Regions from separate parts of the Alteromonas lipotrueae genome, predicted to be linked through region 1. Evidence: predicted binding sites of a transcription regulator. Region 1 holds the regulator's gene; each other region holds the start of a gene.

The links. Region 1 encodes sigma-54, which starts transcription at its own class of promoters, with help from an activator protein. Its sites were predicted from a motif close to GTTGGCACGNNNNTNGNNT; they were not measured.
Region 2: a site for sigma-54 is predicted at 3,541-3,559, ahead of KYS23_RS01985 (flagellar assembly protein T N-terminal domain-containing protein). Genes of this name have one in related genera too.
Region 3: a site for sigma-54 is predicted at 2,054-2,072, ahead of xdp1 (exosortase-dependent surface protein XDP1). Genes of this name have one in related genera too.

The regions. Positions count from the first base shown of each region.
Region 1 covers NZ_JAESDJ010000001.1:166,141-170,458, forward strand. The annotation lists gene KYS23_RS00675 (HPr family phosphocarrier protein) at 17-289, opposite strand; gene rapZ (RNase adapter RapZ) at 289-1,134, opposite strand; gene ptsN (PTS IIA-like nitrogen regulatory protein PtsN) at 1,173-1,616, opposite strand; gene hpf (ribosome hibernation promoting factor) at 1,625-1,912, opposite strand; gene KYS23_RS00695 (RNA polymerase factor sigma-54) at 1,942-3,426, opposite strand; gene lptB (LPS export ABC transporter ATP-binding protein) at 3,502-4,227, opposite strand; gene lptA (lipopolysaccharide transport periplasmic protein LptA) at 4,230-4,318, opposite strand, start outside.
Region 2 covers NZ_JAESDJ010000001.1:476,130-480,447, forward strand. The annotation lists gene smrA (DNA endonuclease SmrA) at 1-548, opposite strand, end outside; gene KYS23_RS01975 (transporter substrate-binding domain-containing protein) at 861-1,928, shown strand; tRNA gene KYS23_RS01980 (tRNA-Arg) at 1,970-2,044, opposite strand; gene KYS23_RS01985 (flagellar assembly protein T N-terminal domain-containing protein) at 2,182-3,315, opposite strand; gene KYS23_RS01990 (LPP20 family lipoprotein) at 3,671-4,123, shown strand; gene flgN (flagellar export chaperone FlgN) at 4,221-4,318, opposite strand, start outside.
Region 3 covers NZ_JAESDJ010000010.1:662-4,979, forward strand. The annotation lists gene pssA (CDP-diacylglycerol--serine O-phosphatidyltransferase) at 1-790, opposite strand, end outside; gene xdp1 (exosortase-dependent surface protein XDP1) at 1,043-1,924, shown strand; gene xdp1 (exosortase-dependent surface protein XDP1) at 2,122-2,997, shown strand; gene prsT (XrtA/PEP-CTERM system TPR-repeat protein PrsT) at 3,084-4,318, shown strand, end outside.

The sequences.
Region 1 (4,318 bases):
ACAGGCGAGTGCAGCATTACTCGTCTTCGTTGAAACGGCCTTCAATTAACGTTTCAATGGCGTTTAATGCTGCTTCGGCATCATTACCTTCAACCACAACGTTCACCTGTTCACCTTGGTGGCTTTCCAGCATCATTAAGCCCAGCACACTGTTAGCATCGGCTTTCTTATCGCCTTTCACCAACACTATTTTTGCATCAAATTGATTGGCTAATTGAACCAACTGTGTGGCAGCGCGGGCGTGTAAGCCCAATTTATTGACTATGGTAAGTGTTTTTTCGATGGTCATTACTGATTTAACTCGCGGTGGCGAATTTGTACATCGGGATGCATTTCGCCAAAGGTTTTCGCTAACGATTGAGCAATAAATACTGAGCGGTGCTGACCGCCGGTACAACCAATCGCAATGGTGACATAACTACGGTTATTGCGTTCTAAGTGAGGTAACCATGTGGTTATCAAGTTCTGAATTTGCCAAATGAATTTGGTTACAACAGGCTGGGAACCTAAAAATACTTCTACGGGGGCATCTAAGCCAGTTAAGTGTTTTAAATCGGGCTCCCAATGTGGGTTGGGGAGAAAGCGGGCGTCAAATACATAGTCGGCGTCTTTGGGGATGCCGTGTTTAAAGCCAAACGATTCAAAGACCAATACTAGCCGAGAGCTTTTCTTACCTAGAATTCGCTCGCGAATAAGCTCTGCGAGTTGATGAATTGTGAGCTTATCCGTATCAATATACAAATCGGCGCGCTCAACAATAGGCGCAAGTAAGTCTGATTCGGCTTTTATCGATTCAGATAAAGATTTGTTGAGCTTAGCTAGCGGATGCAATCGGCGGGTTTCGCTGAAACGTTTCACCAACACATCGTCGCTGGCGTCAATATACACAATGGTCATAGACCAAGACGAGGGTAGGTAATCTAAAATCTCTACCAAGTCCGCTGGATTTTTTGGCAGATTCCTTACATCGATACTTACCGCGACTTGGTCATATTCATCAACCACGGTATGAGTAAGGGTAGGGAGAAGGTTAACCGGAATATTATCTACGCAATAGTAGCCTAAATCTTCAAGGGCACGTAGTGCAACTGATTTTCCCGAACCGGATCGACCACTGATAATAATCAGTTTCACCTGCATTTCTCCCTTTTAAAATATGGTGCTGTGCTTTATTAGCTTAAAGCCGTAATAATGTCGTCACTGGTGGAGGCCCGCCTAATGGCTTTCACCGTTTCTTTATCACTTAGTTTTCCCGCAACGGTAGCAAGTGTTTGTAAGTGACCTTCTGTTTTCTCTTCAGGCACTAACAGGGCAAAGAAGATATCTACGGGCTGATCGTCAAGCGCATCAAAATCGATGGCAGGGTTGCTGGTTACAATAATGGCGATAACGTGTTCTAAGCCCGGTAATCGACCGTGAGGCAATGCAATACCATTGCCAATACCCGTACTTCCCATTCGTTCACGGGCGAGTAGGCTATTTAACACTGTGGCCTGATCGATGTCGGGATTATTTTTAGCAGCAATGTCGCTAATAATCTCTAGAATACGTTTTTTACTGTTACATTGAACCGCACACTCGGTGCGGTCCAAACTTACTATGGCTTGAATTTCCATATTAATATTTAGTGCTTTTTCAGCTTTTCCTTATGCTTGATAACTTGCCTGTCGAGCTTGTCGATCATGCTGTCTATCGCCGCATACATGTCGGTGTTATGTGATGAAGCAAACACTTCTGCTCCGCTGAGGTGCATGGTGGCTTCGGCTTTTTGATTAAGTTTTTCGACGTTCAGGATGACATGCACATTAGATATGTGATCAAAGTGACGCTCTAGTTTGCTGAACTTAGTATCGACATAGCTACGCAAAGAATCAGTAATTTCGACATGATGACCGGTAAGGTTGATTTGCATATTTCGTCTTCCTTAAATTATCAAGGCCTTTAAATAAGGCTTTTGCGTTGGTTTGACGGCGGAATCGATAATGATTCCCGGTATTTTGCTATTGTCCGCCGGGCAACTTTGATGCCTTGTTCGGCCAACAATTGAGCAATCTTGCTATCGCTTAATGGCTTGCTGGGCGTTTCCGCAGCCACAAGCTTTTTAATTAGTGCGCGAATAGCGGTAGATGAACACTCACCACCAGATTCCGTTGCTACGTGACTAGAGAAGAAATATTTCAACTCAAATATGCCACGTGGGGTATGCATATATTTTTGCGTGGTGACACGTGAGATGGTGGATTCATGCATATCTACCATTTCTGCGACATCATTTAGCACCATTGGTTTCATCATTTCTGGGCCGTGCTCGAAAAAGCCCATTTGTTGCTGCACAATACAGTTTGCTACTTTCATCAAGGTGTCGTTCCTTGATTCAAGGCTTTTTATAAACCATTTGGCTTCTTGCATATGTGAGCGAATAAATTGCGAATCGCTGCTGTTTTTAGAGCGTCTGCTCATAGCGGCATATTGCTGATTTACGCTTAACTTTGGCAAGCTATCGGGGTTAAGTTCTACCACCCAGCGGCCATTCTTCTTGTTTACCGAAACATCAGGAATAACGTATTCCGGTTCTTTGGTAATTAATGCACTACCTGGACGAGGATTCAACGTTTGCAGTAAGCGCATGGCTTCGCGAAGTTGATCTTCTTTCAAACGGCTCTTGCGCATTAACGTACGGTAGTCTTTGCTGCTAAGTAGGTCCGAGTACTCATTGATAAGTTGTCTTGCTTCTGCAAGCCATGGCGTATCGTCTGAGAACTGGCGAAGCTGTACAAGCAAACATTCTTGCGGTGTACGCGAACCTGAACCGATAGGGTCGAACATTTGAATACGTTTGAGTACACATTCAACTTCGTCCATTTCCACCAATTCTTCTACGTCGTCAGAATTCACCGATTCTAAAATCTGTTCGATGGGGACGTTCAGGTAACCAGATTCATCGATTGAGTCGATAATGGCGGTAGCAATGGCGCGGTCGGTATCCGAAAACGGGGTTAACCGCATTTGCCATAGCAAGTGGTCTTGAATATTGTCGGTGGTTTCACCCTGAAACAGTTGGTCGTCATCATTATTTGATGGACCAGGAGCGGGAGCAGAAGAGGCCGAGTAATACTCATCCCACGTACTGTCGATTGGCAGTTCATCGGGAAGGTCGTTCTTTTCAAGCGCGTCACCTGCTTCTAACGAATCGCTAGATGCAGTAGGAGCAGCTTCTACAGAAGGGTCGTCGCCGTCCATGTTGTTTTTCTCAACAGGATGGTCATCGCCGCCTTCTTCAACTTCCAAAAGTGGGTTTGAGTCTAGTGCTTCCTGAATCTCTTGTTGCAGGTCGAGCGTAGACAACTGCAGCAGCTTGATTGCCTGCTGCAACTGCGGTGTCATGGTAAGTTGTTGACTGAACTTTAGCTGTAAAGATGGTTTCATCTACGTCTTATTTTTAAACTCTTGTTGTGAATATACCCGTGCTTAAAACTGAAAATGACAATTCGGTTACAGTAACTATAGCCTGAATTGTTCTCCTAGGTATACATCCCTTACTTTCTGATTACTTAAAACTTGTTCTGCTGTCCCTTGCGCGATGAGTTCGCCTTGGCTCACAATATACGCTTTCTCACACACATCCAGTGTTTCTCTTACGTTGTGATCGGTGATGAGGATTCCAATTCCTCTGTCACGAAGATGTTGAATGATCTTCTTTATATCATTAACCGATATAGGATCAACACCAGCAAATGGCTCATCAAGCAAAATAAATTGCGGATCAGCGGCTAATGCTCGCGCGATTTCTACCCGGCGACGTTCACCACCGGATAAACTCATACCCGTACTATTACGTATATGGTTAATATTAAATTCATCAAGTAGCGCATCGGCTTCTTGTTCTTGTTCCGCTGAACTCAACCCTTTACGGGTCTGTAAGATAGCCATGATGTTCTCAAACACCGTCAATTTTCTAAAAATTGAGGCCTCTTGCGGTAAATACCCAATTCCGCGTCGTGCACGCTCGTGCATGGGCTCATGGGTTAATTCGCTGTCATCAATACTGATTTTGCCCTTATCAAGGGGTACTAAGCCTACAATCATGTAAAAAGTTGTGGTTTTACCGGCACCATTGGGGCCGAGTAATCCAACGATTTGCCCAGTCGAAACTGATAAGCTTACATCGCGAACCACTTGACGGGCTTTATACGCCTTTGCAAGACTCTGTGCGCTCAACGTTGCCATGATTAGTTGCCGTCCGCCTTATCGCCTTCGTTATTCGATGACGCTTTACGTATTGCCTCAGGCGTAAATACCGTAGTTACTCTACCACCTT
Region 2 (4,318 bases), 310 kb from region 1:
GGATGTTTCTTCAATAATACATACGTAGCTGCAAACCCGCCGTGCATAGGCTGCGCTGTGTGGTAGGCAATCACCTCTTCTAATTCAAGCAACCAGTGATTGACAAAGCTTTTCTTGTAAGCAGGAAAAGGTTTACTTTCTATACCCTTACCGTGCTTAATTAATAATGCTCTCACGCCCCGTTTATGAGAGTCGGTTATGGCTTTATAAAGCGCATCTCTGCTTTGTTCAATGGTCATGCCACTTAGAGAAAGGGTTTCTTCTAATGGGTATTTACCCATGCGTAATTTTTTGAACACACCATCTTGAATACCCGGTTGTTGGAATAAAATGAAATCGTCAGGCTTTACTGGTGTTACCCCTTCTAAGCTTAGCGGGCTTTTCAGCTTTTCCCGTTCACTGCGTTGACGAGCAGCGCGCCGCTTTTTTTCAGCTATCGCACTCTCTGTATCATGCAACAACGCTTTGTTTGAAGGTTTTATAGGTTTTACATCCTGCATTTCTGCAAAGAACGAATGTAAATCGTCATTTGTTTCAAAATTAGTCATATTTTTCTCCCACACTCAGCGAAGCGTCACTGTCATGAATGTATTCGCTACGCCAATATTACTTTACAACGTTGGCCTGAGTGAGCACTGTCTTACTAAGAATCAATATGGGGCTGTTTGTTGAATTTTCTATGCTCATATATCATGGGCTAATCTTAAAGTAGCATCATTTTAAAAGCTGAAGTCGAGATAGTTTTTAATTATTGGCGATTGAATCTTATACGTCGCAAATTTACCGATGGGTTACTATTAGTAGAAGTGGCTTAAAAGTAGTTTAGAGGTAAACCAACCACAGGGACAGGTATGAATACAATGAGTCGAATGATCACTATTATAGTGTTTAGCTTGAGTGTCATGCTGCCAAGTATGGCGCAAACCAATGATAATGAGCCAAAACAGGTTATTGCTACGAAGGTCGCGCCGCCGTTTGTCATTAAAAATGAAGACGGTTCTTTTGAAGGTATAAGTATTGCACTTTGGGAACAAATTGCAGAATTAACGTCTACCGATTATGCGTTGACCGAAGCTTCACTGGTTGAGCTGGTGGAGGGAGTAGAAAATGGTCGTTTTGATGCATCTGTTGCTGCGCTTACCGTAAATTCGCAGCGAGAGTCGGTTATCGATTTTACGCATCCTTTTTATACTACAGGGTTGGCTATTGCGGTGCCTAGTGAAGGTAATCGTTGGATGTCAGCCGTTAAAGGTTTTTTCAGCTGGGAATTTTTAGTTGCACTTTCAGCTTTGTGCGGGTTGCTGCTCGCGGTAGGGGCGTTACTGTGGCTGTTTGAAAGAAAGCGCAACGCCGAGATGTTTGGCGGCTCAACCCAGCAAGGTTTAGGTGCTAGCTTTTGGTGGGCGGCGGTGACAATGACCACAGTAGGGTATGGCGATAAAGCCCCTGTTACCCTTGGTGGAAGGGTAATCGGTTTTATATGGATGTTTGCAGCGATCATTTTAATCAGTAGCTTTACCGCTGCAATTGCCACAAGCCTTACTGTTAGCCAACTATCTTCGAGCGTTAAAGGGCTTGAGGACTTACCTAATGTGCGGGTGGCTACATTGGCAAACTCTGCAAGTAGTGTATTTTTACGAAAAGAAAATATAGGATTTAAGCGACTTGAAAGCGTTGAAAAAGGTTTGTCACAATTGGCATCAGGCGACCTAGATGCTTTTGTTTACGATAAGCCCATTTTACAGTACTTAACTAAAAACAACTTTGGTGACAGTATTCTTATTTTACCCGAGGTTATTGAACGTCAGGACTATGCTATTGCGTTACCAGAAAACAGTGCGCAAAGAGAAAAGATTAATACTGCGTTACTTAGAGTGATAGAGACTGACGAGTGGCAAGAGATAGTAGACCACTATCTTGGGAAATAGCGTTAGGTAAGATTACATTCCGTGACTGCGGTTAAGATTGATGGCGTCCCCAGCTGGAATCGAACCAACATCTAAGCCTTAGGAGGGCCTTGTTTTATCCATTAAACTATGGGGACCTACAAGGCTATTATACGAACTTAATCCGCGAACGGAACCCTTTGGTTTAAAAACCTTTATCTAAGTTTTGTACCCTGCTATAAAGGGTGAGCGGTTGTTTAGTTCTTCTATGTAATTAGTAGACGCTGTAACCGAACTATCGTTTGATAACGAAATCACTCTCTTGAATATTCGCAATAATACCACTGTCTTTATGAATCAATCTTGCAGTATTGCCATAAGCATTTTCAACAACAAATGCACCGGGGTAAATATGGTACTGCAAATAGGCCTTACCGTGTCTGTCGATAATTTCGCTGGTTTGATAGACAAAAAGCTCATCACCATTTTGTATGCCATTATCGCGGCCCAATGATACTGAAATATGCGAACCGGCAACATTAAGCACTCTGCCAGTCATAGGCTGACAGGCAATAGTCTCGTTAATATCAGCGGTTAACTGCTGCATCTGCTTTTTAATTGCATTGCCGTAATCTGTCCGCCAAAAGGTTGACGAAAATTCGTCTACATCGGTAAACCGGTCAAAAGGCCAATTTGCTTCAGTTATGTAATCTTGCTGCAGCAGCAAGCCGCTATTTATACCGTCGAAAACCTTAATGCTTAGCGAAAAGTAACGGGTGGCTTTTTCTTCTTTCCAGAATGCAATCGAAGAAGGGCGTTGTCTTTCAACACTAACGTCATTAATGCTGCCGATTAAAACAAACTGTGCATTTGATTGTTGTGATAATGCGCGCACATTTTCTTCAAGCCCATTAACTCCCCATCGTGTGGTGTGTGGAGCAATGTACGCTAAATTCAAATTCTGCGCCTGCGCCGACATTTCGGTAGCCAGCTTTCTTGTGACTGCCTCGGAAAAGTTAGGGATTTTTCCTTCAACTAAATGATTGCGGTTTTCTACCATGAAGTAACTGGTGGCAATATTTTTATCATACTCAACTGCGGTACATTGTTTAGCCGCAGGAAAGATATCCGCCCTGACGCTTACGGTAACATAGTCGCTATGCCATACTTCATCAGTGAGTTCGAGATGATCCACTTCACCTGAACTACTAATGGTAATGTCTTCACTTTCAAGTAACCCATTTGTGAGCTGCTGAACACTGCTTATCGAGGCACCTGCGAATAACAATGCTTGTTTGAGGGCTTCTTCTGTGGCGTCTCTACGTGCTTTTTCTTTATTACCGTTCACGATAACTGCTTGGCCTTTGGCTTCATACCAAGCGGCATGGCTTTGCCCTGTTGACACTAAAGCAAGGCAAAACAGCGTCATAAAAAAGGCGACCTTGGCGTATCTAGCTTGATATCTTCTTTTCACAGAAGACACGCTAGTTAACGTTAGTTTAGCGAATGTTTGTATGCCAAGCACAGTCTTGTCCTTTTGTTGCAGTGCGATAAGAGGGCACTACATCAGTTAATTTAAGCCAGTATTCTTTTGTATCAGATTCTTTAATCGGTTTTTTTCGACTTTATGTCAATTTTTGCTCCAACTTATAATAAGCGAAATAGATGCCAATGTTTCAAATTTAAAATTTAGGCGTAAACATTGCTTATCCACTAATAGAAAAATTGAGAATGAGGTTTCTCTAATGGTGTTTTTTGAAAAATTGATTCGTAGCCGAGCATGGATGACGGTGGCTTTATTTGCTGCACTAACAGGTTTATCAGGATGTAGTCTATTTGTAGACAAACATGTGGAGTGGGAGACGGTTGAGCCAGACAGTTACCCTGTGCTAAGTGCCGTTGGATATGCCCCAATAATGTCGCAACGGGGTGAAAGCGAAACCGTGAAAACCTTGATGGCAATTAAAGCATCAAAACTAGAGGCTTACAGAGAACTTGCAGAGCAGGTGTACGGACAGCGTATTGAAGGTAATCAATCACTGTCTAGCCTTGTGGTGGATAATGAAACCTTGCGGGCTTCTGTAGAGGGCGTTATTAGAGGGGCTAGGGTAATAAAAAGTTACCCCGTGGGTGAAGACACCTATGCCACCGAACTTGAGCTAGATATGCATCGCGTGTACGACATTTATTTGACGACAGCGAAGCCACAAAGAATAAAAGACATCAAATACTATTAAGTATTTCGATGTATGGCTAAATAGCACCCACAAAAAAGCGCGTATTAAACGCGCTTTTTTGTGCTTTTATTGGGGCTTTCGGTAACGAGTGCATTACTTAGGCGCTAATACCTGAACCTAAACGGCCTGCATTTGGCTTACCTTTCTTATCGTAGGTTAACGACTCTTTAGCGCGAACTTCTAACATCAGATTCC
Region 3 (4,318 bases), on a different contig from region 1:
TATCAACAGTATCGGTCGCACTATTAGCATCAGCATCAAAGTCTGCATCTTCTTCTTGCTCACCTACTACGTCGTTCAATGTAACTTTATCGACGGTTCTAAATGTATTGATTGGGCCAGCAAGCGCATAAAGAGAAAACACAATAAAGAGTACTAAAGCAGGCTCTGTTGCTACCACTACAAATATAAGTAGCACAATAAGCAGCCCTACGAAAGGAACCTTCCCATGCCAATTCAATTCTTTAAATGAATTGTATTTGAAGTTACTCACCATTAGTAGGCCAGCGAAACCAGTAACTAACGCCACTACAATTCCGTAGTCTGTACCTACAGCATCATATTCAACGCCTACCCAGACTAAGCCAGCAACTACTGCTGCTGCAGCTGGGCTAGCCAAGCCTTGGAAGAAGCGTTTATCGGCAATACCAACCTGCGTATTAAATCGTGCTAAACGTAAAGCAGCACCTGCCACATAAACAAAGGCAGCTAACCAACCGAACTTACCGAGCTCAGTTAAGCCCCAGTTGTATGCCACTAACGCCGGCGCCATACCAAATGACACCATATCAGCCATTGAGTCATATTCAGCACCGAAATCGCTTTGCGTATTCGTCATACGCGCAACGCGGCCATCTAATCCATCAAAAATCATAGCAACAAATATAGCTACCGCTGCTGCTTCAAACCTTCCTGTCATCGAAGACACTACTGCAAAAAAGCCTGAAAATAGACCAGCAGTGGTTAGTAGATTGGGAAGAAGATAAATCCCTTTTCGCTTTTGTTCAGACATAAGTCCTCATATATACATAAATAACTGTGTTAATTATTTCATAGTTCATTGCTGGCGCATAGATAACATTCACCGCACCACTGAAGCACATATAAATAACTAGGTATAGGCTAATATACCTAACCACATCACCTGTTCAGTTATCATACATCTATCATGTTGAAGTTCACGAAATCTACTCTGCCTGTAAAAAGAAGAGCTAAATATCGTACGAACTACACCTTTTATATAGATAAAGAAGGTCTAGTTATAATGCGTTTGCTTAATGTATCAATACTTACCGCGGGCTTTATTGGTTTTACCCTATTGCCACTTTCCACTGCTGAAGCAGGTTCTAATAAATGGCATAATTCCGACTACTCAGGGTGCAGCTCAAATAACAGCTCATCTAACAACGATTTATGCGAATCTGCGTTAGGCGAGAATATCTATGACCTCGTTGATGATGGCGTTCAATCAGGAACAGATCCTCTCAATAGCACCATTTCGGTTAACGGGGTAAACATTTCTGTCTCCGCTTGGTCCGACACCTACGGTAAAAACGATGACCTTGTTGTAGATGCGAAGTTAGAAAAAATATCTGACTACTATGGATATGGTGTAACAAATGATGATTGGGAAACTTACTATAGCCCCGATCACGCGATAGATAATGTAAATAAAGTAAACGGAAACGTCACAGACTTCGATTTCGTTTTGTTGTCATTCGACCAAGCTGTTTCTGTAACAGGGGCAAGCTTTTCCTGGCTATACAGCAACAGCGACTCCCAAGTATCTGTCGCCGCACTTGATTCCATTTCAGGTTTAACCTCAGGCAGTCAAACCTGGAACGATATCGTTGCTGATGCACTGACAACTGCCTCTTATGATATAGAAAATTGTGACTATGTAGAACATAGGGCAGATTTCGATATTTCAGACACTTCCCAGTATTGGTTAATCGGTGCTTATAATACCGTTTTTGAAAATATCGGAGGTTATATTGGAAATGATGCCTTTAAGCTTTCATCAGTTGGATTTTCTGTAGCAAATGAGAGTCCACCGGCCCCCTCAACTGAAGTCAGTGAGCCAACCACGTTAGGCTTATTGCTCGCAGGTGTATTTCTTGTCGCTTGGCGTAGAAAACAGCTTTGAATGGCGCCTACGTAAAAAGCGCTACTTTAGTTCAAAACTGACAGGTATTACCTGTCAGTTTTTTTTACTACTTAGCCCAAAAAGCGTAAGACTCAAAAATAAAAACCAAAAAAAACAAAAATATACAAATATGGCACAAATGATGCTTTAACTGGTTACTAATAGTAAAATTTCAGTTTAAAAGTGGAAGTATAGCCATGCAGTATTTACATAAAGCTTTAGTATCCTTAGTGGTTTTGTCAACATTAAGCGCACCTGCGTTTGCAGGCGGTAGTCGAGGCGATAGATATAGCGGCACAACTGACCCTGTTGACAGCTCTCTTGCTGAAGGCTATTACGATTTGACTGATTTTGACGAGTCTGTAGTAACTTCTGCTACTGGGGTAACTATAGGTGGTGTAAACATTACGCTTACCGGTTGGTCTGATACAGGTAATAGCTTAGATCCTGAAGACTTCGACCAAATAGTGAAAACGGCTTCGCCCTACGAAGTATCTAGCTTCTACGGCTATGGTGTTTTGAATCAGGACGGTGAAGGGTCAACTAGCCCCAACCACTCTATTGATAACTACTACTGGAATGGCGAAGACACAGCTGCCGGAATTGCATACGCTGACTTTGATTTCGTATTGTTCTCTTTCGATTCTGATGTAACACTTGATAACATTGACTTTGGCTGGGCAAACAACAATGGCACTGACCAACAAGTTTCAATTGCTGCATTAAATGATAGCCAGCTAGGGTTACTCCAAGGCGAGTCCAGCAGCTGGTCTGAAATCATTACTGGTGCGGTTTCAGGGTCATTCAATATTACTAAAACTGGGTCGTACAGCTATACTACTGGCGAGCTAGAATTAGTTAACTCAGCGAAGTATTGGTTAGTTGGCGCCTATAACACTGTGTTTGGCAGCGTAGATGGTGCTTCAATGTACAATGATGGATTTAAAATTACCTCTATTGATTTTACTGAGGGCACTCCGCCCCCCGTTGCTGAAGTTCATGAGCCTGGCGTTTTTGGCTTGATGCTAATGAGTTTTGCTATTCTTATATGGCGTAGAAAACGCACTGCGTAATAGTTTCAAAATAGAAAAAAAACACGTATCTTTAGAAGGTGGCTTTGGCCACCTTTTTTTATGGCAGTTAGCAGGATAATTTAATAATGAATTTAGGAACTGGACGTTCGCGTATTTGGCGTTCTACATTGGCCTCGGCAATATTGGCATCGGCATTTGCAGGTAGTTTTTTAAGCATCGCTCATGCTACGACTTCGGAGGATTATGAAAAAGCACTTACTGCATTTAACGCAGATAAGTATAACGAAACCTATATTCACCTGAAAAATAGCTTAAAAAAAGACCCCGAGAACTTAGCTGCCAAAATCCTAATGGGAAAAATACTTCTCATTAACGGATATTTAAATGCAGCAGAACTTGAGTTTGTAGAAGCAATAGAGATGGGAGCAGACATAAACCTGCTCGCCGAGCCCTTGGGCAATACTTGGCTCTTTCTCAATAAATACACAGACATCGTCAACTTTAATCAAACCAGTAAACTCACCAAGGAAAGCAACCGAGCTTGGCTGCAAATACGCGCCACAGCATGTATACGACTAGATGATCTAACGTGTGCCGAAACTGATTATTCACAAATACTTTCTGATACCCCTCGCTACGTTCCTGCTATTAATGGGTTGGCTTCTATTGCGCTTCAAAGAGATAATTTATCATTGGCTCGTAAACTTATTAATGACGCCGAGAATATAGAAAAAGAAAATGCCATTACTTGGCGCTTAAAAGGCCAATTGGCCTATCGCGAGGGAAATACCAAAGCGGCTACTGAATACCTGCAAACCGCACTATCATTTAACCGCGAAGATCCTATTGCACTTAGGAATCTTGTTGACCTTTATCTACAAGCTAAAGACTATGACCAAGCGAAGCTATTTGTCGATGAAATTATTGAAGATACGCCCAACGACCCTCTCGCCATTTTGTTAAATAGTTGGTTGCAAAGCCGTAATACCGAAACAGCCATCGACAATGAACAATTACTTCAGCTCAATGAGTTTATGAGTCAATTAGATCCTGAAATAATTGCCTCTCAACCTATGCTGCTGTACATAAGCGGGCTGACAAACTTTTTCAATAACAATATGGAAAAGGCAGCGAAGGACTTCACAAGCTACCTACAAAATGAACCTGATGACATTCAGGCTGTAATGATGCTGTCTCAGGTTTATCTCTCTACGCAACAAGGTAAGCAAGCCCTACTTTTGTTAGAGCGTTATCAGGATGTACTGCTGGAAAATCCTGATTCGGCACTTATTTTAGGCGATTTGTTTATAAAACAGAATAAAGCCTTTAAAGCTGAAAGGTTGTTGCAGCAACTAGAAAT